Linked DNA regions of Chlorogloeopsis sp. ULAP01. The protein of the gene in region 1 interacts with the protein of each later gene in a pairwise test. Links are inferred from orthologs where the notes say so. Each region holds a gene or a part of one and is shown in the gene's direction. Other genes may lie near its edges. The genes, in order: ftsZ and QUB80_RS08395.

Region 1 (16,473 bases):
CCGTGTCACCAAAAGACGACGGGGAAGCCCGCCCCTTCAAGGAACGGGAGGAACCGTCGTCCGTCGTCTTGGGGCAAGGGGCAAAGGGCATTCATGCATTGGCCAATGCCCAATTCCCAATTCACTTCGGCCCGCTTTCATCCCCCAGACTTCAGTCGGGGGATGAGCTTAACGTGTCCTCTTCTTCCCAATACCCAATCCCTAATCACCAGATGACAATGGCTCAAAACTAAAAAGCTACCCCTTGTCTTCCTTGCAAGTAAAATTTTGGAAGGAAAGATGGGGGGTAGCGAGCGATCGCTCCTAAAGTGACAAATACAGTCTTGAGTAGCAGTAAGTTGCCACACTCAAAGAAAATTAGGCACGAGCTGGTTCAACGCGAGCATAGAAAATGCCACGAACTTTGACTTCCTCTGGCTCGTCAGCGCCTAAATCGGTATCAGAGGGCTGTTCGCTCTCAAAAGTACCTGCAATTTCACCAGTAGCATTATCTACTTTAGCTATAGACAGGGAAATCTTGCCTTCAAGCACATCAGCACGCTTGACATTGGCGCGAAGGAGTTCTTCCTCATCAGATTGGGCAGGAAGAGCTACAGCGTTATCATAACCACTGGCAACACCACGTCCTTTAGGATCGAGGAAAGTCGCACCACGGTACGAAGGCACTCTGAAAGAACCTTCAAAATCAGTGGAAGTATTAATGCTAGTCATACCAGGTTGTGATTGAGCAACCAAACCTTTGACTGTAAACAAGAAAGGTACCATTTCACCACCAGGTAACTTGACGGTAGCAGCCTGGAAGTCAAAGCCATCTTTTTCCACAAAGGTGAGACTACCGTCTGAGTTCACTTTCAGATCACCTTGAATCTGATCGAGTGAGTAGGTTTTACGAGTCAATAGTTTGCCAGCAATATATTGTGGTTTTTGCCGTTTATTAGTTGGTTCTCCTTTCACAAAGAATTGAGTAGGTTCTAAACAAAGTTCTTTTATGATGTAAGACTGCCCGGCATCAATAGGAATGGAGCCGCGACTTGTTTCTGTTAGTTGAGGACACTTGTTAGCCAAGCCAGTGCCTTTGATTTGGTCGTAAGTAAGTAAATCTGTACTACCAGCAGCAGGGCCTTCACTACAAGCAGTTAGTACTCCCAAGCATAAAGCCAAGAGTGCAACAATTACAGCGCGAAACCTCATGGTCAACCTCAGTGTCAAAATCAAAAATGAATATCTAATGGTTTTCGTTTGGGCGTATGAATGAGTACGCCCCAGCATACACAAGACGCGAACATATACCTCGAAGGAGGATACAAGCATAGACTTCCGAATGCTTTCCTCAAGCTGAGAACAGCTATAATTGCCGTTGCTACAACTTTTTTGGACAGTTTCCAGATGTCCGTAAGTGCTGCTAGTAGGTTTACCTTTGTGGTATAACCTTTGTCGTTCTGCGTGACGTATGTGTCGCCACTATATACAACCCATTTTGTTATGGGGAGATCAGCCAGATCATACGATTTTTTTTAACTCAAAATCAAAGCGCTCTAATATTTGTCAAGAATGCTGGGATCGCATTGAGCTAATTAATAACTCTACCAAACATAATCCACTCTTGCTCATCAATCGGAGTAATGGGCTGTAAGTACAAATGCGGTTTTAGTCTGCTTTGACAAAAATAGGTTCAATGGTGAACAAAAGAAAGTAAAAAATCTTCGGTAAATTTATTTAGACCTCATTTACATAAGGTGGCATGAAAAACGGCAGAATTTTTGAGCCAGAGAAATTATTTGGCAAGCTGCAAGATATTGCAACGGAAGTACATAATGCAGTGCTATTTTGTCAAGGGGATACCATAGCTCTTTTAGCTTTACTGCGGCAGTTGGAACAACTACACCGAGAGATTCGGGATGGAGCTTTTCAAGAAAGTTTACCTAACAATCGTCAGGCACTTTACTCACTCCTAAAGGATATTGAGTCTGAAGGTGGATGGCCTTATATCGAGCGAATGAGGCTGCAAGAATTTTTAACAAATTTGCCACAAGAAGTAGCCCAACAAGAGGAGTGGGGAAGCGACAGAATCAACGAATAGTATAGTTTTTCTCATTTTTACTTTTCAATTTCGCGCTGGGTGGTAACACCATCACAAAGTGTGCGATCGCGCTTTTCAATATTGCGGTTGCGCTAAAGATTATTACTTACCCAGTTGCAACCACGTACTAGCAAGCTATCGAAAACAGGAAACTCTCAATAGAGAAATAAATATTTTTATTCTCTCTGTGGACAGTTGCTAGTAAAAGTCTAGTTATAAGTCTATGTTAGGAAAAAGCGTCACAAATTTAGTGTTAAGATTTAAATTTAAGTATTTTTATATACAACTTGTTTTCACAAAAACACGCATTTTTCAGAATTGTTTGTTGCAAAAAATACTTGTTTTTTAAGTTAGTTACTATAAGCTCAATCTCATACTGATCCAAAAAATGTATCTTTTGACTAAATACAGTATATTTATATCTGATCTACTGCTTGAAATTTTATCAATCGCAAGCCTATGACTTCATTTTCAGTTTTAAGTGTAAAATCAACAAAAACAACAATTTGAGGTTACCATTGCTACAAAAGTAGCTAAAAATGTATAATGATGACTCGTTAAGTAATTTTTTGATATAAAAGTAACTATTTTAAAAATCAAATTGTATTATGAACTTTTATAAACCGATATAAATCTTTCATTGTAGTGCCGTAAATACAACATATAATATCTTGTTGTAATTTATACTTAGTAAGTTTCTGCTAAGTATTTTGTTGTGGTTAGCACTTACTTGACAAATTTTAAATCAGAGTATAATTGGTGTCGCACTTCCCTAAATTTGCCTGTTAGAGGGTAGTCGTCATCAATCCCATCTGATTTGTCAATACTTGAGGTATGGCCGTTCTGTGGAACTATGGCTATTGCCCTACAGCAATGAGGCTAAATTCAATTTAGAATAAACACCGCAAACTTGAATAGTGAAGAATCTTGGTACCACAATCCTTGTTTGGTTGCTGTAAAGTGTTACTACATCAAAACAAATTTTGAGAAAGACATCTCTCCCTCGGCAGACAGGTTTGCTGCGATTACTGAATAACAGGAGCATAATAAACAATTTGGAATTTGCAATAAAGTGTGGAAGAGGTTTGAATGGCTGGTATAGTATCAGTTTCTCGTAAAGTTCTAGCCGGGCGGCGTAAGAAACTACGTCAAAAGCGGCAAGCAAAAATTTTTCAAGCTATTTGGCGATCTCTCGCCGTTACTGGTTTGGCAAGTAGTTTGCTGTGGGTAACGCTTCAACCAATTTGGGTTCTCAAAAATCCCGATGACATAGTAATTTCGGGTAATCAATTACTTTCGGATGAGACTGTAGAGTCTTTTTTGAAGCTCTCTTATCCTCAGTCTTTGTGGCGAATCCAACCATCTCGAATTGCATCTTCATTGCAGCAGCAACCGACTATCGCACAGGCGATCGTAACTCGTCGTCTTTTTCCTCCCGGATTAGTAGTGCAAATTCACGAAAGAATACCTGTGGCAGTTGCTCAAATGCATCGAGAACAGGCAAAAAATACTAATGACAACAAAAAATTATCTGTGAGTTTACTAGATGCTCATGGAGTAGTCATGCCTTTAGAACAATTTACTTCACTCAATTCCACAGTGAAAGTACCGTCTTTAAAAGTCATTGGCTCGCCAGAACACTACCGTTCTTACTGGGCTGAACTATATCTCGCTGTAAGTCAATCTGCTGTAAAAGTAATAGAGATTGATTGGCAAGATCCAACGAATTTAATTTTGAAAACAGAAATAGGTAAGGTACATTTCGGTGTTCCTAGTTCCCGGTTACCTGAACAAATCAAATTACTAGCTCAGATGCGCCATTTACCCTTACAACTCAGTCCCAATCAAATAGATTATATAGATTTGAAAAACCCAGATCATCCTATAGTACAAATGAACCAAACTCAAAGAAAAATTAATTCCAGGACTCCCTAAAAACATTTGTATTTTTAATGTAGAAAAGACTTCTAATTAATAAAGAAGTTTTATGCTGATAAATCTTATTTATTAATTTTGCTTGTATAGCACTCCATGCAATAATCAGCACCAACTTCTAATTAGAATAGTGAAGAATCATCACAAAATATCTCTAATTTTACCAAAAAAGCTCTTGTTGTTTATGCCCCAAAACCTAAATGAGAACGTGCAACTTTATGCACTTTTTCAATTTATGTAGAGAACCTACAGGAGTATTTAAGGTATGTGTTTAGCTAAGTTTAGGTGTAAGTAAAGCTAATCAAAGCTCAATTAACCGGGTGATAAATACCAAATCGAATTAGTTTTTTGTTTTTTTAGTTGAAGGGTAGGTAAAAATAAAAAAATTTCTGTATTTTTAAGTTGCTATCCTCCTGATTGAGGAATCCAATTGAACATATTATTAAGACAGGCAAGATGTGTCTTGGCGTGTTTTAGCAAGTAATATATATTTACAAGTAATATAAGTAGTTATTACGTACTGAAATACTTTTTACTGTGAAAAGTGTATAAAGAGAAACGAAAATATTACGGGTAAAATTTAAAAGCTATCAAAAGCAATAAATAATTACTTTGTAATAGCTCTTGGTTTAGTTAATTTCTCAATACTTTATACAAAAACACTAGTAATTATTGTGAGTAAAGAAAAAAACAAAATTAACTACTGTAAAATTAATGGGCCGTGTAAATTACCAGTAGCAACAAGGAGATGTTATTGGAATTACCGAAGGCATACCGGGCAAAATCAGCAAAAAAGCAGTGAAGATGTTAATGGCCGGCGGAAGTTATACAGGTCAATTTCAGGTAAATATGGGTATACTTCTCTAGAATTAGCTGGGCAAACAGGTGCCTTGCTCACTGATCTCATAGTAAATTTTCGCGCCTCCAATCCTGAAAGGGTTGGAATTAGTGAGAACAAGAAAGAACAATGCTACAGATTGTGGCAACGTCAAACTATAGTTGACTCTTAGGTGAATAACACCTTAAAAAGTCGTTTATCTACCTTTGTGAATCCAATGACACTTGATAATAACCAAGGGCTTACCTATAGAAACTCTCAGTCTCCAGGACAGTCTGCTTTCTCGCTGGCAGTAAACTCTGCTAATCCCTTTAATCACTCAGGGTTGAACTTTGGGCAAAACAATGACAGCAAGAAGATTCCTAACGAAGATACCCGAATCGGTGATATTGTTCCAGGCCGAGTTGCCAATATCAAAGTGATTGGTGTTGGTGGTGGTGGTAGCAATGCCGTTAATCGCATGATCGCTTCTGATGTTTCTGGAGTAGAGTTTTGGTCTATTAACACCGATGCCCAAGCTTTAACTCTGGCAGCAGCTCCGAGTCGCTTACAAATTGGGCAGAAACTTACTCGTGGTTTAGGAGCAGGTGGTAATCCTGCTATCGGGCAAAAAGCTGCTGAGGAGTCGCGCGATGAGATTGCAACCGCTTTAGAAGGTGCAGACTTAGTTTTTATCACTGCTGGCATGGGGGGTGGAACTGGAACTGGTGCAGCACCAATTGTGGCGGAAGTAGCAAAAGAAATGGGTGCTCTCACTGTTGGTGTGGTAACACGTCCATTTATTTTTGAAGGACGTCGTCGCACTAGTCAAGCAGAGCAAGGTATTGAAGGGCTGAAAAGTCGTGTAGATACATTGATTATTATCCCTAACAACAAGCTTTTAGAAGTGATCCCAGAACAAACACCCATGCAGGAGGCTTTTCGTTACGCAGATGATGTGCTGCGGCAAGGTGTGCAAGGCATCTCTGATATCATCACGATCCCCGGTTTGATCAACGTTGACTTTGCAGATGTACGAGCAGTGATGGCAGATGCGGGATCGGCTCTGATGGGGATCGGAATTGGTTCTGGAAAATCGAGAGCTAGGGAAGCAGCGATCGCTGCGATATCTTCACCATTACTTGAAAGTTCAATTGAGGGAGCCAGAGGTGTCGTCTTTAATATTACTGGTGGTAGTGACTTGACTCTTCATGAGGTAAACGCAGCAGCAGAAACCATCTATGAAGTTGTTGATCCGAACGCCAATATTATCTTTGGAGCAGTGATTGACGATAGGCTTCAAGGCGAAGTTAGACTGACTGTCATTGCGACTGGATTTACAGGTGAAGTGCAAACAGCACAACAACCAAACGTCACCCAAAATCGGGTAGTACAACCCCCACAATCAAGACGCCCAATGCCACAACCTCCAGCAGCTAATCCTCCTACTCAAGTTCCAGAGCCGAAAGAAAAATCAATTTTGGATATTCCTGACTTTTTGCGAAATCGACGACCGCCACGCAATTAAGTTGTTAATAACTGCTTTTTTGCTAGCTTATAGCCATTCTATTAAAATATCATTTTTTTTACCAGGGGCAGGGATAAGCTACTTAGTGCCATCCCTCAGTTGTCAATTGCTGGCAAAATTTTTCTCGGCTGCAAACATACCAAAATTATTGGACAAAAGTTCACTTAATTGGATATTGCTAGTTCTTTTGGTACAACAAGCAAGGACAGTTTTGACAATGAAGTTTCTCTTCTAGCCCCATAATCACTTGTCTGAGTAGGGGAAATTTTACCCAACCATGAAGGCGAGATTCCTATATGTACATAGTCTATGTTTTCAACGATGCCTGTCTATTGTTGGAATCGGCACAGTTCTTAATCTGAATAGACATTAATTTTGTCATCTTTAAAGACTAAGTCATTTCCTACCAGATGGGCTAAATTGCAGCGTTTATTGACGCTGTAAATTTCAATCTGTTGTCACTGATTAACTTTTGTTAGGTCAAAAGAAATTATGTAGATGTAACCCTAGCAAAACAAAGCCCACTTTTAGCAAAGTAGCTAAGATAAACATGATTGTAATTTTGTGTCAAGCATTAAATAAAGAAGGCTGACCGTAGAAAACCAGGGAGTCAACCGACTATGAGTTGATAGTAATTTTCTGGTCAGCAATTTAGAGCAGCTAACTGATAGAGTTTGCGCAGGTAAGTTTCAGTTTTATACGTAAATTGGTATCCATACGCAAAGAATGACAAGCAAGAATCAAATATAAATTATTTTAATTTTCTATTTCGACTGTGTAGAGCCTGCTCAATCCATTTAATCACTTCATGACCAAGACGAGTGCCATCCAGTCGGTCAATTTCGCGTACTCCTGTGGGACTTGTAACGTTAACTTCGGTTAGATAGCCACCAATAACGTCGATTCCGACAAAAATTAACCCATCTTGACGTAAAGTTGCGGCTAATTCCAAGCAAATCTCATGTTCTTTTTGAGTAATGACGGTTTTGGCGACTGTGCCACCAGTAGCCATATTGTTGCGAAATTCACCAGCAGCTGAAAGACGGTTAACGGCACCAATCGGTTCGCCATTGAGTAGAATGATTCGCTTATCTCCTTCTTTGGCATCTGGTATAAACTCTTGCACCATAATAGGTACCCGACCTTGGAGAGTACTAAGTTCGATCATAGAGTTGAAGTTGCGATCGCTCGGTTGCAAAATTAAAATTCCTTCGCCAGCTTTGTTACCCAGAGGTTTAAGAACCGCCGTCCCTTTGGCTTCCACAAATTGCCGAATAATCTGCTTATCTGCCGTAACGATAGTTTCTGGAATTACTTTACTAAACTGAAGGGCATACATTTTTTCGTTTGCCGCTCGAATCCCACTGGGATTATTAATCACCAAAGTTTTGTTTTGATCTATGTAGTCCAGAATATAAGTGGCATAGAGGTAGGGAACTGTAACTGGTGGATCTGTCCGCATAAACACGGCATCCATTGTTTCCAGACAAAGAAATGTGCGATCACTCAACTTGTACCAAGGGTTTGCCGCCACCCAGCGTCCTTCTACTAGTTCTATAGGCACAAGCTCAACACGTTCTAAGATTGCCCAAGCTTTACCTTCTACAACACTTAACGAGTTAATTGGGGCAATCCAAACTTCGTGTCCCATAATGTGCGCTGCTTCCATCAAGGCAACGCTGGTATCATGGCATGGGTCAAGAGTAGAGATGGGGTCGATAATAAAAGCCAGTTTCACGCTTTCTGCCTCAATTGCCAGCAACTTCCAAGATCACTTTTAATTATCCCTTGATGATTTAGCTTCTTGGCGATCGCTTTTGCAGAAAAACCCGATCGCGACTCTTGCAATCCTAAACACTATTGCTAGAAGCAAGTAGCTGATCTAGCTTACCTTGAGCATCTAAAGCATAAATATCGTCACAACCACCAACGTGACGATCATTGATAAATATTTGTGGTAGAGAACGCCTTCCATTTGCTCTTTGAGCCATTTTATTCCGCGCTGCCTCATTTCCATCGATACCATATTCGATGAATTCAACTCCTTTTTTCTTCAACAAGCTTTTGGCACGGATACAAAACGGGCAAGTACTCCAAGTGTAAATTTCTACTTTAGCAGCCATAACTTCCTCAATTGAGCGTAATAATTCTTAATTTTAGAATGTTGTCGTTAGCTGTGGGGACTTTATCCTATTTTTATCAACGGTGTTGGGAGGGATTTGTCATTGGTCATTTGTCATTTGTTAGTAGGGGAGGCAGCGCGCCCTTGCGGAGCCAGTGCGGTGGTGAGCCAGCGCGCCCTAGCGGCTACCCGGAGGGTAGCCGCTAGCTAACGCAACGCCTGACGGCGAACGCGTCTAGTGCCGACTTGTAGCGACTGGCGTAGACACGTAGACGGACGTAGTCCGGCTTCTCGCAGAGTAGTGGATAAGCGAAAGTAAGGGTTCCCCGGCATAAAGGAGCCAGTGCGCCCTTGCGGAGCCAGTGCGTTGCGCGGGTTCCCCGCGTTGTAGCACCTGGCGTCGGGTTAAGCACGTTGTAGCGACTGGCGTCACCTGGCGTCGGGTTAAGCGCGTCGAGTGCGACTGCCGTGCGGGTTTTATGGATAATCTTGCCGTTCAAACTGATAATTTATCTTCTAAACCCGCCCGTACAGTGGTTAGTAGTTAGTAGTTCTCCCCATCTCCCCTGCCCCCCAGCTTCCTCAGCTTCCACTCTCCTTGTCCCCTTTTCCCCTTGTCTGTTTGTCCCCCTGTCCTCTATTCCCTGTTCCCTGTTCCCTATACCCTGTTCTAAAAAAATAGGCTTAAAAGTGCTGATACACTCCTAAGCCTCTATCATCAAGGTCAATGTAAATTGAATAGTGTTGTTTAAGTCTGAGAAATAAACTGTTTCTTTTTCTTCATCAGTTGCCAAGTACCTGTGGCAGCAAATAAACCGAGAGCAACGGTTGTACTATGTTCGGGTACCTTCTTAGGGGGGGGTGGAGGAGGAGTATAGTAAGGGGCTGTGCCTTTGAGTTTGCTACTTCCTTCACGACTATTTCCAGAGCCTACACTCATCAGACGCACTCCAAAATTTTGCTCAGAAAACTGAGCCAGAGTTAAAGCTTTTGATATGTGAGATAAGGTAAAAGTGGTTGATTGAATGTCGCCTTTATTTCCCCCAATACCTTCCTTACCTATTTCTACCCCAGCATCAAAGAAATTCTTCTGATTACCACTGCCATTAAGATTGTTGCTACTACTGCCAACAGAGGTAATTGTCCCAGCAGGGCCAAATTTACTGGCTGTTACATCCGTACCTGTGACTTGCATACCGCTAAGAAGCGAGTCGTCCAAAATGTTGAAGAAAATACCGCGTATATCGGCGATGGTGTTGCTGCCAGTCGCCAGATAATCTACTTTAAATTGGACTTTACCCGCTCCTGCTATTTGATCGTCCAAGGTAAACTTCACTCTAGTATCATAACCTGTGAAGTCATCGATGGTAAAAGACAAAGAAGCGGCATTGGCAGGAGCAAAGATAGCGGCAGCTAATACAACGGTAGTAGCAGCCAAAAAGGATGGTACTGCCGACATTGAAAAGAAATTTTTCATGTTAATTCAGCACTTAGAAAACACAATGGTGAGACTCAATAAGTAAAAAAGAGAATGTAATAAATCGCTACCCAGTTGATGTTAAAAGCACCCTATGAATGAGTCTTATCCAATCCTAAGTACTGATATAGAAGTTGTCTATAATACAGTTTTAGATTTAAAAACACTTTTTTTTTGGCTTCATAATATTAAAAAACTCAGTATTGCTACTGAGTAATTAAATTTAGAGATGGAAGAAAAATTGTTAATTTATTTACCTATAATCTACCGCGTACTGAACTAGTTGACCTAAGCGCTGACGTAAGGTTTCTAAGCCCAAACGTTGACGCGCAGAAAGAAACACCCCTAAAGGAAACTCTTCTCGTGCTTGAGCGAGGGTATCGCTGTCTACTTGGTCAATCTTATTAAAAGCGACGACTGCGGGACCTGGTGTTACTGGCATTTGTGCCAAGATTTCCCTCACAGAGCGAATGTGACTTAACCACGCTGGATGAGATAAATCTACCAGATGCAATAAGGCATCAGCTTCTGTAACTTCCTCTAAAGTGGCGCGGAAGGCATCCATCAGAGATGCAGGTAGTTCGTGGATGAACCCTACTGTATCTGTTACTAGAATTTCTTGGGGTTGTTCAGTTGCTGCATGGGGAACCACTAAGCGGCGTGTGGTTGGATCGAGGGTAGCAAACAGCTGATCGGCTGTGTAAACCTCGGCGTTAGTGAGAGCATTCAGCAAAGTAGACTTGCCAGCATTGGTATAACCAACGATCGCCACTGAGGGAATTTCTCGATGTTGCCGTCGCTGGCGTAACCGATCTCGATGGGCTTGTAGTTGGTTAACTTCTTGCTGTAAGCGGGAAATACGACGTCCAATGGCACGTCGTTCAGTTTCTAGTTTAGTTTCGCCAGGACCACGAGTACCAATACCACCACCAAGTCGGGACATTGCCTGACCTCTACCCGCCAGTCGTGGCAGCATATATTCCAACTGTGCCAGTTCTACTTGCAGCTTACCTGCACGGGACTGAGCACGTTGGGCAAAAATATCTAAAATTACTTCAGTGCGATCAACTACTCGGATACCGATTTGAGTTTCTAGGTTACGAGCTTGGGAAGGTGAAAGATCGCGATCAAAGACAATAAGATTAGCTCCCAAGGTTTGGGCGGTGAGGGCTATTTCTTGCACTTTTCCTTCCCCGACAACCGTTTGGGGATGAATGCGCGATCGCTTCTGCCAGAGAGTCTGCAACACCTCTCCGCCAGCAGTGTCTACTAATCGTGCCAATTCCGCCAAAGTGTCTTGGAATTGTTGGGCGCTCATGTCATCAGTCATTACCCCGATGATGACAACGCGATCGCGATCGCTACTTACTTCTTGGGCAACAAACTCACGCTGGAATTCTTCTTCCAGCCCTTCCACCATTTCGATAAAATCCTGCTGCGAGAGCACATCCAAACTCATGGGTGGCGACACGCTCCAATTAGGAGATTGGACTTTACTTGCCTCTAACTTGGCAGAAGATGGACTGGTGATCAGGACGCGAGATTCTTGGGGTATGAGGTGTGCCAAAAAAGCTTCTTTGACGTAACCTGTTACTCCACCACCCCGCTTTTGAAATCCTGTTCCGGTAATGTTGAGTACAACTAGAGCATCGAGACGCTGTAGTGCCATCGCTGTCAATGCCGCTTCACTGGGTGAATCTGGCTTGAGTTGAGTGGCGATACAACGGATACCGCTAAGTCGTTCTGCACCGTAACGGGGCAATTCTAATGGTGGGATTTGCGTTTGACGCACAGTGCCTACCCCCACGCGGATAACTTGTCCACGACGATTGAGGTAGGCACATACAGGCTGATTGATTTCAGTACTGATTGCTGCCAAACGCTGGGCAAACTCAGACGTTGTGATGCGATCGCCCGGAATGCGCTGGTGATACAGCCGCTGTAGTTGCTTAAGCTGGCTAGACTTTAAACCCTGAAGATTACCGAAGATAGTCTCGATAAGCGTCTTCTACCAGTAAACTGGTTCCTCGAATCCTACTTTTTATATTTTACAATACTGTTTTTGTGTCAAAACTCTTACTAATGGCGGATGCGTTATGGATAATTGTTCCCATCATCAAGATTTAACGCTATTTTGTAATCAAGCCCTGCACCCTATAGAGCTATGGTAACTACACGCACTCCTTCGGCACAAAGGGTTGTATTGAGAAACATCAGCTGGCAGACCTTTGAAACCATGCTAGCTGAAATGGGAGAGGAGCGAGCCTCTCGACTTACCTATGACCAAGGTACGTTAGAAATCATGACTCCACTCTTGCCTCACGAATATTGGAAATGTTTAGTTGAGCGCTTAATTTTTGTGCTGGGGGAAGAGTTGAATTTAGAAATTTTTCCTACAGGTTCGACAACTCTAAAACGGGAAGATTTGCGGCGTGGTACGGAACCAGATAGCAGCTACTATATCCAAAATGAAGCAGAGATGAGGAATAAGTTTGAAATTGACTTGAATAGCGATCCACCACCTGATTTAGTAGTAGAAATAGATTTGACCAGTTCTTCTTTGGATAAATTTCAAGTTTATGCTTCTTTATGTATTACAGAACTTTGGCACTACGACGAAGGTGTGCTGCGAATATATCAACTGCAACAAGGGCAATATGTAGAGTGCAGTCATTCACCAACTTTTGCAAATTTACCTTTAATTGAAATTCCGCAATTTTTAGAGGAAAGTCAAAGAGTTGGGGTGATGGAGATGACGCGACATTTTCGGAATTGGGTGAGAGAACAGATTTAAGTAAGAGAAAGTTTTTCAGTTTTAGGTAGCTAATTATGAAAATTTTTACAGCTTATATTGAATGGGATGCTGAAACAAAATTATATGTTGGTATTGTACCTGGAATCCCAGGCGCTCATACTTAGGGTGCTACTTTAGATGAGCTTAAGGAAAATCTCAAAGAAGTTTTGGAGTTGTGTTTAGAAGAATACAAAGATTCAATGGAAGATTTACCTCAGTTTGTAAGGTTACAGCAAGTTCATGAAAGTTTCGCCACAGCTTCTTTAAAGTCGGGAACTCCTTGAATTAAAGGTGGCTAACGAGATTCAAATACTCGTTAACTAAGCTTCAATACTATTGAATGAAGTTCAAATACTGATTCATGAACCTCAAGTACTCATGAATGAAGTTCTAACACTCATTAATCAAGCTCAATTACTCGTTTACGAGATTCTGATACTCACTAATGAAGCTCAAATACTCACTCAGGAGGTTCTAACACTCGCTAACGAAGCTCAAATACTCGCCAGCGAGGTTCTCATCCTCATTAAAGAGGTTCTAATCCTCGTTCACAAGTTTGTAATAGCAATGAACAAAATAACTATCACCGAAAAGAATAATTCCTACTCCCCTCTCCTTGGTAAGGAGAGGGGCTGGGGGTGAGGTTTCCGCCACTGCTTCACTGCTGTTTGTAACTCCTCCGACAACCAGCTATCAAACTGCGGATATACTGGCAGCCTTGGCACTAACTCCCACCCCGCAGGCTGTAAAATTTCTCTCAATTCCTGCTTTTGAAGATGAGGATAATCGGGATTCACTTCATCTTTTGGCCCGATTCCGCCTAAGTCTCTTGCGCCTGCTTCTACACAAGCGATTAACCAGCACTCATCTTTGACTAAGTTTGGCGGTATTTGGATAGTAATATCTGAGGGTAAAATTTGACGTGCCTGAAAAATTACTTCTGGTAGTTGATGGGGATCAAAGGGTGGTGCGTCAAAAGTTTGCTGATTTCCGGGGCTATGAGGTTGGAGGATGACTTCTTGGATGTGATGGTAACGGTGGTGGAGATTGGCGATCGCTACTAATGTCTCCCACCAATCAGCTTCAGTTTCTCCAATTCCCAATAACAAACCTGTTGTAAACGGAATCTGTAATTCTCCCGCCCATTCTAATTGTTGCAGTCTGACTTCTGGCTTTTTACTTGGTGCGAATTTATGCACGCTTTTAAGTAGTTCTGGGGTTAACTGTTCTAACATTAACCCCATAGAAACGTTTACATTCTTGAGCTTTTGCATTTCCGCAAAACTCAATGGCCCCGCATTTGTATGTGGCAAAAAACCAAATGATAGTGCTAATTCGCACAATTTATAAATCCGCTCACACCACGCTTGACGCTGCGATGAATGGGGATGTACTTCACCACTGAGTATTAAAATTTCACAGATTTTTTGGTGCTGAAGTGATTGAAGAATACTTTCTGCTGCTGCTATTGTTATCCAAGGACTTTGACCCGATTCGCTGCGAAAGTTACAATAGGTACATCGGTTAAAACATTCGTAAGTAGGAACGATTGTGTAAGCAGGACTATAAGTAACTAAGGGGGAATGAGTATTTAGCATGGAAATAGTACTGCTAACCACAGTAAAGCATAAAAAGAGTTAATACTACAGTCTTAGCTTTTATACTCAATAATTATTTTTGAATTGTTTGTAACGAATAGCGAGATAAAATATTTTTGATTTTCAAGTCGCTAATTTTTGCGATCGCCTCTACTAATTCTTTCTGTTCTCCCTGCAATTCTAGCTTTGCTAAAGCTTGAGCAAAATTATCACCAGTCCGTAGATTTTGATTGAGTTGATTAATTTGGGAAAAATCTAAAACTTTCATAATTTCCCTATTTCTGCGTTGACGTACAGCTTGTAGTCGTTGGCGCATTTGGGGTGTCAGCTCCATCTGTGGGGATGAGTTGGCTATCTGGGCAAAAATTACAGTTGAATTAGTGCTAAATTTCGCTATTTCTGCCCAAGCAAGTTCTGAGGGAAAAAATATATAAACAAGAACAATAGCTAATACAGACAGTAGTTTTGTAAGTTTGATAGCCATATTTAATTAGAAGGCAGAGGGCAGAGAGAAGTTTGTAGGCGCGGAGCGACTTCCCGTAAGGGTGCGGTGAGCAGCGCCTTGGTGAGCCAGCGCTCTTGGTAGGGTTTCCAACGGACAGTTCCTACAACGGGGGAGACCCCCGCAACGGACTGTCCTCCTCTACAGGCGACTGGCGTAGACACGTAGACGGACGTAGTCCGGCTTCTCGCAGAGTAGTGGATAAGCGAAAGTAAGGGTTCCCCGACTTGTGGCGACTGCGTACACGCGAAGCGGGTTCTCGTTAGAGTACCCGGAGGGAGGTTTCCTCCAAAAGCGTTGCTCCTCCGAAGGAGGCTCAAAGCTTCGGAGAGGCAGAAGGAAACGGGGGAAGGGATACGGGGACGCGGGGAGGACACTTCCGTGCGGAGTTCCCTCCGTTGAGGAAAGTGTCCCTCGACAAGGAGAGAGGGGGACAAGGGGACAAGGTTTTTTTCTACTCCTATTCTCCCACTGTTCTCTGTTCCCTATTCCTCGTTCCCTATTATTCCGACCTTTGAATTCTATTAATTTCTCTTTGCAGTTCTTCAATTTTTTTCCGCAAATTTTCTACTTCTTGATTTTGGTTAGTTTGTGCTGTCACATCTACTGCTCCGGATGCAGGCGATCGCTGATAATTTCCTTTCTTGATTTGTTGATATTCTTCTGATCCTGCCCATTCCTTGAGATAATGTACTCGTTCCACAGCAAAGGGATGAGTGAGCATCATTCCTTGAGCGCCGTTGTAGATTAAAAATTTATATATTTGATTGAGTCCATCTTCATCTAAAGCCTGATAATTTTCTGATTGTTGAATAAACTCTTGTAAGCTGCATTCGTTGGCATATTTTATACTGCCACCTGAAATTTTCATCATCGATGACATGACAGTATTTAAGTCATCAATCACTAACATAGCAGCCCGATCTGCTGTTAGTTCTGCTTTGCGTCGCCATTCAAAAAAAGCATAAATCAAAGCACTACTGACAAAATTACCGATCCCAAAGGTTAATTCACCCAAGGCAGAAGCAGTGTTCATCGCCCACATGGCCATTTGAATTAAAATAGTATGACCACATTTAATATGCCCCAGTTCATGGGCTAACACCGCCCTAATTTCGGCTTCGTCAAGTAAGTCTAAGACCCCTGTATTTATGACTATATAAGGATGCTCTTGCCCCAATGCATAACTATTTGCAAGGGGATTTTGCGATACAAACAGTGTTGGTTCTGGGTAAATATCCAAATCCCGCACGCATTCCCGAAACATCTGGTAAATAGTGGAATATTGACGAGGCCCGACTTGGATAGTGTTGCCCATGAGATAAACTAACTGGGGGCGTTCGTAAACAAATTCCACAAATTTACGGGCAATTAAATCAAAACCTGGGAAACTGCGTAGGGCTTGTTCGGCTTGCCGATCTAAAGGATGCCTAAAAGCTTCGCTGGAAATTCCTGTATAAGTTGGCATAATTCAGGATAATTGGGATCGCTCACTAGTTATGGGTCATTGGTAACAACAAATTACTAATGACTGATGACTAATGACAACATACATAATGGTAATGGGGCTTTTACAGGTAAATTTACTTTGTATGGGATGAAAAGCGTGTGATTGAGGCA
Region 2 (16,446 bases), on another replicon or contig:
ACTAGACTTTTATCTTTGTTGTAAGTATTTAATAATACCATGGGCTATTGCTTCTGCCATTCGATTTTGATATTCTGGGTTTCCTAAGCGAGGATTATCCTCTCGACCAGTCATGTAACCTGTTTCCACTAAAATTGAGGGCATAGAACTCTTCCTGAGGACGTAAAATCTGGCTTTTCGCGTTCCTCGGTCTTTAAGAGTAGGGATATTTTGGAGAATAGTAGTGCGAACTACCTCAGCCAAACGGTAGCCACTGTCGTAATAATAAACTTCGAGTCCATTGACATCAGGACGGTTATCAATGGCATTTCCATGAACGCTGACAAACAAAGTTGCATTAGCACGCTCTGCTATATCCACTCGTCCTTGCAGTTCTACGAAAAAGTCAGAATTGCGTGTCAAGACAGTTTGAATGCCATTTTGTTCTAGAACAGCTGCTATTCTTTTACTGATAGGCAGAACAACATCTTTTTCCAGCAACCCACCTAATCCAGGCGCACCGGAATCTTTGCCGCCATGCCCAGGATCAATAACAACAACAACTCGTCCTCTGGGTGCTGGACGAGGTGGTTGTGGCTGTGCGACTGCATCGGGATTATCTGTGCTATTTCCTGAGAGTGGTTGAGGATTAGGTTGTGGTAGGGGTGGAAAAGCGGTAGGGGGTGTGACTGCCCGATTACGTTGTAAATCAAGCGCTACAAACCGATCGCCAACTTGGTTAACTTCCCCGATTTGTACTCCTGCTGCTGGTTGGACGTAGACATAAACAGTATGATCGTCTTTTTGTTGCAAGCGTACTCGCAGAACAGGACTATTAGCGTCCATTACAGGGCCTCTCACAGGCGCAGCTAGTTTAGCATTGGGAATAATGATGCGAAAAAGACCAGAGGTTCGATCCCAACCACCGTTAGCTGAGATATTGCGATCGCCTTTAATAATTAATTGTCTGCCAGTAGCACTCAGTTCCACACCCTCAATTGTTGTCATCTCAGTGGTTGCTGTAGGGATGGGGTTACTATCTGAGGTGGGGCGAGAACTATTATCCCTAGACAATCTCACTGGATTAGTATTGGGTGTGGAGCGAGAATTATTATCTCTGGACAATCTTACTGGATTAGTATTTGGTAAAACTATTAAACCGCCAATAGCGCTTGTACTTGCCCGCCAATCCGGACTATTTTTGTTCAGTTGCATTGTCATGCGGACTGTTGGTGGTGTTGTTTCCAATTCTGTGAATTGAATATTGTTAACACCGTAGCGATTTACACTTACATCCCGTTGAGTTAGGCGTGGTGATAAAGTTGCGCCAGGGATATCAATATTAATATTATTTTCTGGGGTGCGATTTACTTGCACTTTAGGAACAACACCACTGGTGCGGATGAAAAACCCATCTCCAGTTATCCGTAAATTTTCTATTTGTGTCGCTCCGGTAATAGCACTAGCAACTGTTGCTTTTTTGACAGTGGTATTTGAAGCGTCTGCGGTTACCACACTGTAAAGGTTTCTGGTAGGTGCAGCAGCAATTGGCTCAAGTTCTGGCTTTGGTAATTGTACTTGTCTAACTGCTTCACGTTCTGGCTTTGGTAATTGCACTCGCCAACGACTGGCACTGATGCCCTCAAATTTTACCTTTTGGGGGTCAAGAGTATAACCGGGATTGAGTTCGACTACAACCCGCGTGATTTGGGGGTCAAATTGTCCAATTCGGACAGCGCGAATTGCGCCACCGACATTTTGGACAAGCTGTGGACGTCCAAACTTAATCCCTGGCAAATCAATCACCAAGCGCGTCGGATTGAAAATCAATTGTGCGGTGGGTTGAACAGCCCCATCAGTGTTAATTTCCAACTGATTTTGATCGGCATCAAAACGCCAAGATTGCAGGTTCGCTGCATCAGCAGGCGACGATAACAGGGAGATACTTAAAACAGTACCAGGTATCAACCAGTGTAATTTCACAATGTTTTCTCCTGATTCACATTTATGAGAATCGTTAATTAATCAAAGCTTTGACAATTCCTCACACCGTTACCACTGAAACCCTAGCTTTGATGCCGCATACGCATACATCGATTGATGCTTTATTCAAGCATGAAAGTAGTACTTAATAAAGTTACAGCTAATGGCGTCAAATTCTAGCATGACAATCAGATTTTTTGCTGCCGTGATGACAGAAAAAATAGAGCCGCTATAAATAGTAAGTTATACTCACCAAGTGATTAGGACTTAGGTATTCAACATAAGTACTATATGTGGCTTGGGTGTTTCAGCTTGTGTCTGCTGTTTCCGACAACTGATACAACAAATATCCAAGTCGAGCGGGATTGTACAAAAGTGGCTGAAACAACAAAGCTTTATATGCACATTATGGTTAATTTGTACAGGATTTAACTCCTAGAGATAACCAAAATTAACAACAACAGTCAATTCCGTCAACGATATTTAAGGTGGCAAGAAATGTTTTATGTTGCGTAATTTTTGGAAATGTGTGTATTAACATCAAGGCAAGAATTGTAAATACCAATATTTAATTGCTAGAAAAGTAGCGTTGCTTCGGCATAAACACTGAAATTTAAAGTATATGTTGAATCATCTTTGTTTGAGATATTGGAGAATACCACGAGCGATCGCTTCTGCCATTTGATTTTGGTACCAAGTAGCTCGCAGCCTGGTAATATCCTCTCGTCCTGTCAAATAGCCAGTCTCTACAAGAATGGAAGGCATAGAACTTTTCCGGAGGACATAGAATCTGGCTTTGCGGACTCCCCGATCTCTGATATTGACACTTCTAAGAATGCTATTGTGGACAATGCGAGCTAGCCTATTACCTGTATCGTAATAATACGTTTCCAAACCATTCACATCCGGACGACCTAAACCCACGGAATTGGCGTGTATACTAACAAAGACATCAGCATTGGCGCGCTCTGCCATCGCGACTCTTCCCGGTAAGGTGACGAAATAGTCAGAATTCCGTGTGAGTACAACTTGCACGCCATTTTGTTGTAAGATTTGCGCCAGCTTTTTACTAATCGGTAGGATGATATCTTTTTCTCGCGTTCCCCCAATACCGATCGCACCTGCGTCTTTACCGCCATGCCCCGGATCAATCAGGACTACCACTCGCCCATTGACAGCTCGGCGTGGGGGTGCAGCAGGGCGGGGTTTTGGTGGAACTTGACCCTCTGACATTGGTCGTGGATTGGGTTTTGGTAGGGGAGGTAAAGCAACCGGAGGTGTAACCCGACTAGGTGAGCGGCCAATCGGAGGTAGAATTCGTCCTGATGAACGTTGTAATTCTAAAGCCAAAAGAGGGCTGTTGAGTCGGTTGAGTTGCCTAATTTGCACTCCTGCCGCAGGCTGAATAAAAATAGCGACAGTGTTGGGATTTTGCTGTCGCAGGCGTATTCGCAGCAGTGGGCTACTGTCGTTTAATGTAGGGCCTTTGACTGTAGAAGCGAGGCGAGCATTATTAACAGTGATCCGGTACATGAGCGAGGATCTATCCCAGCCACTGGTAGCAGATAAAGAGCGATCGCCTTTAATTAGTAACTGTGTACCATTGCCAGTCAACTCCACAGATTCAATAGTGGCTGGCGAGTCTGTTTCCAAAGAGCGAGGAGATGGATTAGTTGGGGTAGAGTTTGATTGCTCTTCTTGTCTGGGAAGGCGAGAAGTGCTACTGGCAGGCAATCTACTAACTCCACCACGAGGTAATACTACCAAACCATTACTACCGCTAGGTATGACTCGCCAATCAGGGCTATTTCTATTTACCCGCATTGTTAGGCGAACAGTGGGTTTTGAAGTATCCAACTGTGTAAGTTGAACATCACTGACACCATAGCGATTAATTGGCAGCTCGCGTCGCGCCAGATTTGGTGACAAAGCCGCATCAGAAATGTCTAGGTAAATATTGGTGCGATCATCGCTGCGTTTGACTTTGACTCCTGGTTTACCACTGCCACTAGTACGGATAAAAAACCCATCTCCTGTAGCTAGGAAGTTTTCAATTTGAGTTGCAGCTTCTGTTGTTTTGGCGATCGTCTCCTTTTCCCCAGATGGATTGGGAGATTCTGTAGTTACTACACTGTAAAGATTTCTGTTTGCTAGTGGTGCTGCTGCTTCACGTTCTGGCTTTGGTAATTGCACTCGCCAACGACTGGCACTGATACCCTCAAATTTTACCTTTTGGGGGTCAAGAGTATAACCGGGATTGAGTTCGACTACAACCCGCGTGATTTGGGGGTCAAATTGTCCAACTCGGACAGCGCGAATTGCGCCACCGACATTTTGGACAAGCTGTGGACGTCCAAACTTAATCCCTGGCAAATCAATCACCAAGCGTGTCGGATTGAAAATCAATTGTGCGGTGGGTTGAACAGCCCCATCAGTGTTAATTTCCAACTGATTTCGATCGGCATCAAAACGCCAAGATTGCAGGTTCGCTGCATCAGCAGGCGACGATAACAGGGAGATACTTAAAACAGTACCAGGTATCAACCAGTGTATTTTCACAGTGCTTTCTCCTGAGTCGCATTTAAGGGAGCAGTTAATTTATCACAAGTGTTGGTAAATCCTCAGGTAGTCACCATCAACTTTTCGCTTTAATGAGTAATTTAAGCTAATTTGTCGCTGGCATTGGCATAACTTTTGTTGTTGTATGGTTAATTTTGCGACCATATTAAAGTTAAAGCCAATGGTGTGCAATTTTAGCATTGATTCTACCGCTCACTTTGCCACAAAGGTATGGGAATTTAGTTTGCAATGAGCATTAGATTACACCAACAAAAAATAACCAAAATTAACAATAGCAGTCAAATACATCAAAATATACTTTATTTTGCAAATAATCCTTTGATTTTTTGACTGTTAGTTTTTGATTCAATTAGTGATTAAATTGAGCATTTGTTAACTGATGAGCTAAAACTTGTAAAGACTAATTTTCAAGCGCTTGAAAAATCGCTAAATCAGAACTGAGGAAATAAATTAGGTATGGGAACAAATAACATTAGTAATATTGGTAGTAATTAAGAAAATCTCCTCAAAAGATCCAATTACAGGCGACGGAGTACGAAGGATAGAAGTTTCCGAATACTATCGCAAGATTCTCAACAGTTTCATAGTAGAAGTTACTCATAGCTTTAATTATCGTTCAAGTACAAACGCACTTAAGTGCGTCTGTACTCAGAGATTCTATTTATTTATTGCCCTCCGAAGAATTGGGGCTAGGTTCAGAAGCCTTGCCATCATCTGATGTTGACATATTTGTACCAGGTGATTCTATGGCTAAGGCAGTTTGAGAGGAACTATTTAAGACTAATTGGTCTGAGTCTGCAAGCGCAGTTGTTGGTTCAGGAAACACAAACCGCAACCAAGGAGGGGCTAAAAACGTTGTGAGGATAACCATCATGATAATGGCTGCCTCCAGTGGTTTTGAGAGAATGCCTATGTTTGATCCTATACCAAGAAATACCAATCCGACTTCACCCCGTGGAATCATTCCCACACCAATTGCCAAACGATTAATTTGGGATTGACCAAATACGCTTAACCCTGTGACAACTTTACCGAAGATTGCTACTCCAATGAGGAAACCAGCCATGATTAAACCTTCTCGGTTGCTGGGAATTGCTGGATTTAAAACACCCAAGTCAGTTTTGGCTCCAACAGTGACAAAGAAAATCGGCACCAGCATATCGGCAATGGGAATAATCTGCTTTTGTAGTTCTTTGCGCTTATCTGTTTCTTCGAGAACTAAACCTGCTGCAAAAGCCCCTAAAATCGCTTCTAGCTGAATTACGGCGGCAATATATGCCATAACAAAGGCAAAAATGAATGCTGGTATGATCAGTTCACCCCGTGTTTTCAATTTATTAACGATCGCGACAAAGCTCTTATTGAAAATATTACCCAGTGCGATCGCACCCACAAGAAAAGCACTGGCGCTGATCATCAAATAAACAACTTTGCCTACATCTACTGTGCCATCTTTAGCCAAGCTTGCTACTACTGCTAGAACGATAATTCCCAATACGTCATCAATAACCGCAGCACCAAGAATAATTTGCCCTTCTTTGGAATTTAAACGTCCCAGTTCTGATAGCACCTTAGAAGTGATACCAATACTTGTGGCAGTTAACGCCGCCCCAGCAAAAATCGCCGGCACTGCTGGGATACCAAACAAAATCATTAATCCTGCTGTGCCAGCAGTAAAGGGTACAACCACCCCAACCACTGCCACAATGGCGGCTTGGATGCCCACCTCCATCAAATCTTTTAAGTTCGACTCTAAACCAATTTCAAACAGCAGGATGATTACACCCAGTTCTGCCAAAACGGAAATTACCTCCGATTGGGCTGCAAACACGGCATCGGCTGCATCAGGACTTAAACCGGCAGTAGTTTCCAAAAAAGAAATAATTAAAGAACTAGAACTATCTGCCCCTGCTTCAGGAAACACCAACAAATGTAAGACAGATACACCGACAACTACACCACCTACTAATTCACCTAATACAGGCGGCAAACCAAAGCGGTTTGATAGTTCTCCTCCGAGTTTGCTAGCCAAATAAACTACGACTAAACTCAGCAGCACTGCTGCCACTACCAGCGAACTATCTGCTGTTTCGGCTGTCGTTGCCAACAAAGGTAAAGAAAAGTTAGTTGCACCTAAAAACTGCATTGATTCTATAGAAATCATTCCTTCTAATTTACAAGCTGTTGAGCTTCGGCTTTTTGTCTTTTGTCATTTGTCCAGCAAATATCTGTCTTTTGTCATGTGTCTCAAACTAATAACTCTTGAGTTACTAGTTATCTGATAATTGTAGAAGGCGTTGCCAGTGAAACTCTGATACTGGGACTACAGATAATCTAGGCAAACGCAACAAGTCAAAGTTTTCAAAGCTGGTATCTTGTTTAATTTGAGTCAGGGTAACAGGTTGAGGTACTTTTCGCACTACTCGCAAATCTACAACTACTCGCTTGGCGTCGTTCAATGCTGGATCGGGGTAAGGTTGACTTATTACCTCTGCCAAGCCCATAACTTGTCGTTCATTGCCTGTGTGATAAATTAGTACCAGATCGCCAATCGTCATTGTACGTAGATGCTTGAGGGCTAGGTTGTTGTTCACTCCATTCCAAACTGTAGTACCATCACGTTCTAAGTCTGAATAGGAATACTCGTGTGGTTCAGTTTTCAGCAACCAATACGCCATGAAAGCATCTCCAAAAGTTTGGGTGTAATTTTCTAGGTTTCTAAAAATGTAACCGTTCTAGCTACTTGATATTTAAGTGCCAAAGTAGAAACACATTACAGTGTAGGCGCAGATGTAAATATTTCGTCAATCAGAGAGATTTTGGTAAAAACCTGCTCGTACATTGGTTAGTGGTTAATAGCTAATGGCTAATGGCAATGAACAATTAACAATTAGCAATTAACAACCAAATAATTATTTTTTCGAGGAGTGATATCTCAAATGAATAAATCTACTCTATCGGGTTCTCGGTTATTGACTAGGAACCTTTGGAAAACTGTACCTTTGGCTTTGCTTGTATATGTTACTTTTGCCCAACCTATCTGGGCGCAAGAGAAAGAGAAAATGTTTAGAACTTTAACAGTCACTGGTCGTGGAGTAGAATCAATACCTGCAACACTAGCTCAAGTTGTTTTGGGTGTGGAGGTTCAAACTAAAACAGCGCAAGAGGCACAGCAGGAAACTGCGCGCAGATCAAAAGCCGTGGTGGCACTGCTGAAAAGTCGTAACGTGCAGAAATTGCAAACCACTGGCATCACTCTTAATCCAGTTTATAGCTACAAAGATAATGTGCAGCGCCTGACTGGTTACGTTGCTACTAATACCGTGAGTTTTCGCATTGCCACCGAGCAAGCTGGCACTTTATTAGATGAAGCCGTCAAAGCAGGTGCAACGCAAATTAGCAGCATTAGTTTTGTTGCCACTGACGAAGCGATCGCTCAAGCTCAAAAACAAGCACTCAAAGAAGCTACCCAAGAAGCGCAACAGCAAGCTGATGCGGTTTTTGGTACCTTGGGTTTTCAACGCAAAGAAGTAGTTAGTATTCAAATCAATGGAGCAAGTGCGCCACCACCACCGCCACGTCCCCTATTGCGTGCTGAAGCTGGTAAGTTAGCACAGGATGCCTCTACTCCTGTAGAAGGTGGCGAACAACAGGTAGAAGCATCAGTGACGTTGCAAATTAGTTATTAACTAGGGACTGGGGACTAGGGACTAGGGAACAGAAGATAAAAGATAAAAGGCAAAAAAGAAAAGAATCTTTTACCTTTTTACTTTTTACTTTAAACTCAAAGCCCAATACCCAATCCCCTATCACCAGTACCCAGTACCCAGTTTCTAAAAATGTTCCGGATTACTATCCATTGTCTCTGCTTCTGTATCCCGCTTAGAACCGAGTAGTTCGAGTTGATCTACCAGAATTACTGGTGTAGAACGGAGCGCACCTGTGTTGCGATCGTTCCAAGATTCAAACTTCAAAGAACCTTTGACGGCAATTTGTTTGCCTTTGCGCACATAATCACCCGCTACCTGTGCAGTTTTTCCCCATAATTCCAAATTGAACCAATCAGTATGATCGCCATCTCTAGTTCGGCGGTTGACTGCTAGTGTTAACTTACACTTTACACTTCCAGATTCAAAATACTTTATATCGGGGTCGGTACCTACACGACCAATCAAGGTGACAATATTAATGCTCATGTGCGTTACCTTTCAGTACAGACGTACTTATTTATTCTGAATTTCATCATAGCGAATTCTCAAGCTAGACGCTCATGTGATAAATCACACAACTAGGGTATGAAAATCTCTTTTCTCTAGTCCCTAGCACGCCAGTCGCTACAACTTTGGGAACCAAAGCAACGCGCTGGCTCCCCTAGCACGCCAGTCGCCTTAACGGAGCGGAGCCTCCGCACGGTGTTGGCTCCCCTAGTCCCTATTTTCAACTTAGAGACTGACTGTTAAATAATAAACAATTATAATTACGTATGGAAATGGTAAAATTTACTCTTTCACAAATACAAAACCATACGGATATACTCCAGTAGTTAAAGAATATAAAAAGGTATAAGCCTGGGATTGGACTAAGATTCCTAAATGAATTTAGTAGAATCACGTACTTTGCTAGACTCAGGTCAAAAAAAGTAATAGAATCCTGCACGATTCTGTCTCACGGTAATAGTCAAAAGTATCGAAAATAGGGGGCAATAAGACGCGTGGGCCTTTTCAGTAAGTTTTCCTTATCGCGAGATATGGGTATCGACCTCGGTACCGCTAATACCCTCGTTTATGTATCTGGTAAAGGCATTGTTCTCCAAGAACCATCGGTAGTTGCCATCGATCAAAATGAAAAGATAGCACTGGCGGTAGGAGAAGAAGCCAAAAAAATGCTCGGTCGAACACCGGAAAATGTGATTGCCCTCCGCCCCTTGCGCGATGGTGTAATCGCAGATTTCGATACAGCCGAGATTATGCTCAAAAGCTTTATTCAGCGTGTCAATGAGGGTAAATCGCTGGTGATGCCCCGGATTGTGATTGGTATTCCGAGTGGAGTAACAGGGGTAGAACGGCGGGCTGTGATGGATGCTGCCACTCAAGCAGGTGCTAGAGAAGTTTTTTTAATTGATGAGCCTGTGGCAGCAGCAATTGGCGCGGGTTTACCTGTAGCTGACCCCACTGGCAACATGATTGTTGATATTGGCGGTGGTACTACAGAAGTAGCGGTACTGAGTCTCCAAGGTACAGTACTTAGCGAATCAGTACGCGTGGCTGGAGATGAACTGACAGACTCAATTGTGCAGTACTTGAAGAAAGTTCATAACCTGGTGATTGGAGAACGTACTGCTGAAGATATTAAGATTCGCCTCGGTTCTGCCTATCCAACTCATGATGATGATGATGCGATGATGGAAGTCAGAGGCTTACATTTACTTTCTGGTTTACCACGAACTGTCACCATTAAAGGGCCAGAAATTCGCGAAAGTATGGCAGAACCGCTATCAGTAATTATTGATGCGGTAAAGCGAACTTTGGAACGTACACCACCAGAATTGGCAGCAGATATTATTGACCGAGGTATCATGCTCGCTGGTGGCGGTGCATTGCTTAAAGGAGTAGATACGTTAATTAGTCATGAAACAGGAATTGTAACACACGTTGCAGCTGATCCACTATGTTGTGTGGTTTTAGGTACAGGTCGTGTGTTAGAAAATTTCAAGCAGCTAGAACGAGTTTTCAGTGCTCGTTCCCGCAATATGTAGTCATCATAAGTACTTTCAAATATTGGATTCTTTATAGAATCCAATATTTTTAACTAAAATAAAAATATAAGGGTATATATGTTTACATTACGTGGTCGATGGTGGGAACATAAAGGGTTACAAGTTGGACTAATCGCTTTATTGCTCGGTGGTGCTTGGTTAGTTCGACACACCCAAGGAGGATTGTTACTGGAAATTTATCAAGGTTTTAGCCGTCAGTTTCAAATTTTGCAGCCTGGACAACCACCAGAAGAACGGATTAAGAATGCCAGAGTTGTGGAACTAGAAACCCGGATAGTAGAGTTAGAAAATCAAAATAAAAAGCTTAAAGAATTATTGAAATATATCGAGAAAGAACCTCTTTCATCGCGCCCTGTTCCAGCAAGGGTGGTAGGGCGTAGTGCCGACAACTGGTGGCAACAAGTAATCCTCAATCGTGGTAGTCAAGCCGGAATTCAAGAAGGCTTCATTGTGAAGGCTGAAGGTGGGTTGGTAGGTTTGGTAGAGACTGTGACTCCCCATACTAGCCGCATACTATTAATCAGCGATCTCAAGAGTAAAGTTGGTGTAAATGTTAGCCGCACCGGAGCTAAGGGAGTTTTGCGGGGTGATTTGTCGGCAGATGCAGTACTAGAGTTTTATGAGAAAGTTCCAAATGCTAAACCCGGAGATGTAATTGTGACATCTACTTATAGTCAAAAGTTTCCATCTGGATTGCCAGTAGGACGAATAAAGTCTTTAGATGTTAAGAAACTTCCGGCATCTGTAGCAAAAGTGGAACTGTTTCCGTCGATACGTTCTTTAGATTGGGTAAGTGTATACCCGAAGCCGGAAAGCGAACATCTGGAGGGTTCTTCATCAGCGAATCAACAGTCACGAAAATTTAATTAGAAGTTAGAGGGCAGAAGGAAGAAATAGGATTTGACTCTTTTGTTCCATTCACAACGGTGGCAGCACCACCAGTTAAACTGCTTTCAAGTCACATTCCTATGAACTATAGTTCACAACAAAGTATGAAATTTCTCTTCTTTGTAACCTGTCACCTGTTCCCTATTTTCAGGTAAGAAGGCAGAAGAAGATTTTTGTCTATATGTTTTGTAATTTATACATAGAAATTTAATGAAAATTCCTGCATTTCGAGGTAGCAGGCAGAAAAAGCCAAAATTGCGATTCTCCAAAGGAAGTGCTAGGCGATCGCAAAAATCAATAATTTCCATTAAACCCCTATCTCGTTGGCATCCCAACCTCCGACAGCTGGTAAATTGGATTGTGATTTTTGGATCTGCACTCTTGTGCTTGCTGATGCTACCCACCCGCTTTATTGGTATGGAATTATTGGGAATAGGGCCGAACTGGCTATTAATTTGGGTAGTGGCTTGGAGTGTTAAGCGTACAATTATTCAAGGAGCATTAGCAGGTATAGTTTTGGGATTACTTCAAGATGCAATGACATCACCCGATCCTACTCATGTCTTAAGTCTTGGAATGGTGGGTTTTCTCACAGCTTTGCTACAAAAGCAGCGTTTTATTCAAGAAGACTTTATTTCGATTGCTTTAATTGTCTTTGGAATGGCAGTACTGGCAGAAACTATCTTTGCCTGCCAATTGGTATTGATGGGCGATCGCAATTCAGTACATATTTGGACTTACTATCAAAAGGTTGCTCTTGCTTCTGCTATTGTCAGTAGTCTCTGGGCTCCTGTGGTTTATTTTCCCCTCAATCGTTGGTGGCAACGGCTGAAATTAGCACAGCAACAATCTTAAACTAGTTGTTAAGAGTTTGATTAATGAGTGTATTTTTATACTATAAATTTTAGCTTACGATGATGGAGAGTACAGAATAGAATCAGTACTAATTTTTTCTGGAATTTTGGCAACCTTTGGCAAGATGGATTAAGGCTAGATTTAAAAAACTGGGAGCTAGATGTTAATGGTTAGTAGCTGATAGCTAATAACTATGAGCCATTAACAATTAGCAATTCACAACCAACTATTTCCTAATCCTTAATCCCTGTATCGCTAAAAATTATGGATAATTCTCCAGTGGTTGCTCAAGCAGATATATCCCTATCCAATTCACTTTTAGTGAGTTCGACAGCGAAATCGGATTCGCAACAACAACAGAAGGTGGGAAGCGACTTTGATCGAGCGATGATGCAGCGATGTTTAGAACTTGCTCGTCGTGCTTTAGGGCGTACTTCCCCAAATCCATTGGTAGGGGCAGTTGTTGTCAAAGATGGAGAAATTGTTGGGGAAGGATTTCATCCTCGTGCGGGTGAGCCGCATGCAGAAGTTTTTGCTCTCAAAGCAGCAGGTACAAATGCTTGTGGGGCAACTGTCTATGTAAATCTCGAACCTTGCAATCATTATGGGCGTACTCCTCCATGTTCGGAAGCTTTGATTGCTGCTGGGGTAGCAAAAGTAGTAGTGGGTATGGTTGATCCCAATCCACTGGTAGCTGGTGGAGGTATTACCCGCTTACGTGCAGCTGGAATAGAAGTATTAGTCGGAGTCGAAGAAGCAGACTGTCGCAAGCTGAATGAAGGTTTTATCCATCGTATTCTCTATAAACGACCGTTGGGAATTTTGAAATATGCTATGACCTTAGATGGCAAAATTGCTACTACTAATGGTCATAGTGCTTGGGTAACTAATCAGCAAGCCCGTGGAGTTGTGCATCAATTGCGGGCTGCTTGCGATGCTGTAATTGTCGGTGGAAATACAGTTAGACTTGATAATCCGCGTTTAACAAGCCATCAGCAGGAAGCACATAATCCACTACGAGTGGTGATGAGCCGTAGCTTGAAATTGCCAGAACAAGCTAACCTATGGCAAACAAAAGAGGCTCCGACTTTAGTGTTGACAGAAGTAGGAGCGAATCCTGCTTTTCGGGAACTATTGCTTAAACAAGGAGTAGAGGTAGTAGAATTTTCGCCACTCACACCAGATAGAGCAATGGCTTATTTGTATGAGCGAGGTTTTTGTAGTGTGCTGTGGGAGTGTGGTGGTACCTTAGCAGCTAGTGCGATCGCTCAAGGAGCAGTGCAAAAAGTTTTAGCATTCATTGCTCCAAAAATTATTGGTGGCAGTAATGCTCCTACGCCTGTAGGAGAGTTGGGTTTTACCACTATGACTGAGGCTTTGTCTTTGGAAGGTGTACAGGTGCGTGTGGTGGGTGCAGATTGTTTAATAGAAGGTTATTTACCTTTAAGACAATAATCTATGGTTAATAGTCAATAGTTTTGTGCTTGGACTGTAAACTATTGACTAAGAATTGATCGCCTATATGTTTTGTTGTCATGAGTACTGGCGTTCATGAGCAAGATCACGGATGAGGGATAACCGAGATTGAATGTAAATACAGAGAAAATCGGTTTCTTGGCAATCCAGTGAAGCTTGTTTTGTAGTTTGTTTAACTAACCACTGTACTAAGCTAGCATCATCCAATTGCAACAGCGTCTTTGTTTGAGTCGTTTCAACAATAGACCAAAGTTGACGCATAATCGTGGGAGTCATCAGACCTCCATATAATCATCATCAGTTGTTTTCAGGATACACAATTTAATTTCAAAGTTCCGGCATTAACGTACAACCTGACATAAGTGTTATTAAAAACTTAATAAACGGACTTATAACTTGATGAAGATTAAGAATAGTGATATTGCAGCGCTTCTGTAACAGAAATTAATCTAATTAGAAGGCAGATGGCAAAAGGCAGAGGGCAGAAGTCGTTCCGCGCAAGAGCGCAGGTAGGGAAGAAAGTTTTTTCATTCGTTATTACTGTAAGCAGTTCATGAAAGCTACTTAATTTATAGCTAGTTATATATTGAATTATTGCGGTTTTTTTTGTAGTTGTAAATTCCTAGAGGCGATCGCCTAACTTCTAGTAACTGGGAAATTGCCTTCATAACTTGGAATCACCGAATTGAACATTCTGTATAAATAAAGTTTAATTCTGACATGAGATGAAGAAACCAATTTTGTTACAGTAAGCTTTTGCTTCTTGTTCCAACTTTGCGATTTCAGTTTGCCACTGCTGAAGTTTCCTTTTGCGTTCAAGTAATTTATCTTGAGTTGGGTTTCTGGATGATTCTGTACCTAGATTTGGGTAAATACCCTTTTTCTCAAGCCAATTGCGGCAATTAGGCTGCCAAAGATACATATGATCGTGCTTATCACCATCGAGACAACGAATTTGCTTGACAGTTAGCTTAGATTCACCAAAAAGAATCTGCTGATTTCTGTCATTATTAGGAAACAAGCGCATCTCACTGCCTATTCCGCGAAAAAATTCCACTACCAGCCACTCACTAAAACCGAATATGCAGACTTCTGTAAGTTCGCTACCATCATCTTCTAGTAAATCCACATCTCCTTTAAGCTCATATCCGATAGCAATTTGTGATGTTTCCCAGCAGCAGTGAGGGTGTTCATCATCCCACTATGCTTTGGCATGGATACAGCAAACCCATTCCAACTCGTTTACATCACTTTACCTTGTTCAATTGCTTTTAGAACTTCATCAACAGTTCGTACAGATATTGTTGGATCTGGTAGATTGCTAGTAAGAGTAATCAGATTATCAGGATGATACTGATTAGAATTAGACAAAAAAGGAGTATGAAACTGAAAGTTCATCACTTTTTCTCTTATAAAGACAGATTTGAATGAGTTTTTCCAGTTAAATCATTGCTACGAAACTGAAAGCGGAAAAGTACTTTGCGATCGCTAGGGTTATCAAAGCGCTGTTCTGCTTCTATTTCGCCACGCCCGGCTGCTAAAATTTTTTGACTTAAACGGGTTTTGGTAGGAAAACTTATTTCATAAAAGATATATCTAGTAACTGATGCTGAACGTTGTAAGCTTAGTTCTAGATTGGTTTTATAATCTCCTTCTGAACTAGTATGTCCTTCTATAACTACGCGGCTAATTTCCTTTTCAAATTCAGGTTTGGAGAAAATTACACTGCTATAAATAGGAATAAAACGGCGTAGAAATTCCTTGCCCTCTGGTTTGAGTTCGGCACTACCTTTAGAAAAAAGAATTGCTTCTCTAATGCTCACATCTCCGCTTTCTGGATTGACTTTGACGTCAATATTGTTGCTTTTAATCTGTCCGACAACATTGCCTATGACTACCCGTTTTGGTTCGTCTCTTTGGAGGATTACAGTAATAAAAAGTAGTACAAAAAACATCAATAAACCAGACATCAAATCGCCAATAGACAGATAAGTGTTTGCATCATCATCATCGGTAATTTCTGATTCAATTTTGTCTCTGATGAAATCATTCATGATACTTTTTTCCATTACTGATGTCACCGTTATTTCTAGCTGCCACCAAAACTTCTGCTGTCTGTAGTAAATTGCCGCAAACCTTAGCCATAGCAGTATCAGCTTCTTTGAAAAAGTTGTTTTGGGAGTTTTCAAAGTGATTTGTCCAAGCTGTTAAAGATTCTTGGAAAGTTGTTGTTAGCTTACTGTATTCTTGTCTTACACCCTGCACTTGCTCACCGATATTACGAGCAAGTTCTTGCAGTTGTAATAGCCTCTGGCTGGAATTTAGTCCGACAGCAGTGGCGAGTTCACTAACTCTTTCAGTAGTCTGACTAATTGTAGTCATGCTTTGGTCTATTTCTTGAGCTAACTGGTTACGTCTGTGATATTCTTGTTGAAAAACGTTATCGAGGTTTGTCACTACTTCAGCTAACCCATTTCGTTGTTTGCCTAATGTACCCTCCAGTAAGTGATTTTGTTGTTCAAAGAAATTTTGAAGATTGGCTTGATATTCTTCTCGGAATTTTGTCAAATCCTGCTCAACTGTTTGACGGGTGTTAATTAGTGTTGTGTCGATGTTTTCTAAGGTATTAAGAAGATGTTCGCTAGCCTCGTTCATCAGTCCAGAAGCTTGATTGCCAATAGTTTTTAGAATGTGAGTTTGATGTTCAAAATCTGCATTTGCTTGATTCAGAATTTTAATAATCCCAGTCTTAGTATCTTCAAGCATTTGCTGTTGTATTTCTGCCTGTAGTTTCAGTGCTGTTTCAAGTTCTGCTCGAATTCCTTGAAAAGTAATTGCCGCTTGATTTGCACTTGCTTCAAAAGCTGTACGCTGGGCTGTCATTCCCTGAATACTTTGTTCAACTGCAC

Evidence for each region.
Region 2: the proteins of ftsZ (region 1) and QUB80_RS08395 interact in binary tests that used the Escherichia coli proteins (3 or more experiments, as listed by UniProt). The link is inferred for Chlorogloeopsis sp. ULAP01 from one-to-one orthologs.

The regions. Positions count from the first base shown.
Region 1 is NZ_JAUDRH010000004.1:116,357-132,829, forward strand. The notes cover bases 4,398-7,215. They hold ftsZ (cell division protein FtsZ), read left to right. Parts: upstream 4,398-5,070; coding sequence 5,071-6,360; downstream 6,361-7,215. Other genes in these bases: gshB (glutathione synthase), read right to left, coding at 7,112-7,215. Also shown: QUB80_RS09125 (photosystem II manganese-stabilizing polypeptide), read right to left, coding at 358-1,191; QUB80_RS09130 (hypothetical protein), read left to right, coding at 1,742-2,080; QUB80_RS09135 (cell division protein FtsQ/DivIB), read left to right, coding at 3,170-4,015; more of gshB, read right to left, coding at 7,216-8,098; grxC (glutaredoxin 3), read right to left, coding at 8,211-8,483; QUB80_RS09155 (hypothetical protein), read right to left, coding at 8,690-8,815; QUB80_RS09160 (hypothetical protein), read left to right, coding at 8,845-9,030; QUB80_RS09165 (hypothetical protein), read right to left, coding at 9,231-9,959; GTPase HflX, read right to left, coding at 10,213-11,958; QUB80_RS09175 (Uma2 family endonuclease), read left to right, coding at 12,124-12,753; 7,8-didemethyl-8-hydroxy-5-deazariboflavin synthase subunit CofG, read right to left, coding at 13,356-14,351; QUB80_RS09190 (hypothetical protein), read right to left, coding at 14,425-14,835; QUB80_RS09195 (M48 family metallopeptidase), read right to left, coding at 15,356-16,321; QUB80_RS09200 (helicase C-terminal domain-containing protein), read left to right, coding at 16,462-16,473. UniProt on the Escherichia coli protein: Essential cell division protein that forms a contractile ring structure (Z ring) at the future cell division site. The regulation of the ring assembly controls the timing and the location of cell division.
Region 2 is NZ_JAUDRH010000003.1:479,708-496,153, forward strand. Bases 8,503-11,293 are described here. They hold QUB80_RS08395 (rod shape-determining protein), read left to right. Parts: upstream 8,503-9,289; coding sequence 9,290-10,297; downstream 10,298-11,293. Other genes in these bases: QUB80_RS08390 (single-stranded DNA-binding protein), read right to left, coding at 8,503-8,738; mreC (rod shape-determining protein MreC), read left to right, coding at 10,376-11,188. In the rest of the region: QUB80_RS08365 (N-acetylmuramoyl-L-alanine amidase), read right to left, coding at 10-1,962; QUB80_RS08370 (N-acetylmuramoyl-L-alanine amidase), read right to left, coding at 2,593-4,521; QUB80_RS08375 (cation:proton antiporter), read right to left, coding at 5,204-6,706; QUB80_RS08380 (EVE domain-containing protein), read right to left, coding at 6,813-7,220; QUB80_RS08385 (SIMPL domain-containing protein), read left to right, coding at 7,482-8,231; more of QUB80_RS08390, read right to left, coding at 8,376-8,502; rod shape-determining protein MreD, read left to right, coding at 11,417-12,061; bifunctional diaminohydroxyphosphoribosylaminopyrimidine deaminase/5-amino-6-(5-phosphoribosylamino)uracil reductase RibD, read left to right, coding at 12,326-13,516; QUB80_RS08415 (hypothetical protein), read right to left, coding at 13,595-13,813; QUB80_RS08420 (hypothetical protein), read right to left, coding at 14,247-14,666; QUB80_RS08425 (hypothetical protein), read right to left, coding at 14,780-14,935; QUB80_RS08430 (OmpA/MotB family protein), read right to left, coding at 14,947-15,591; QUB80_RS08435 (hypothetical protein), read right to left, coding at 15,584-16,446. UniProt on the Escherichia coli protein: Forms membrane-associated dynamic filaments that are essential for cell shape determination. Acts by regulating cell wall synthesis and cell elongation, and thus cell shape.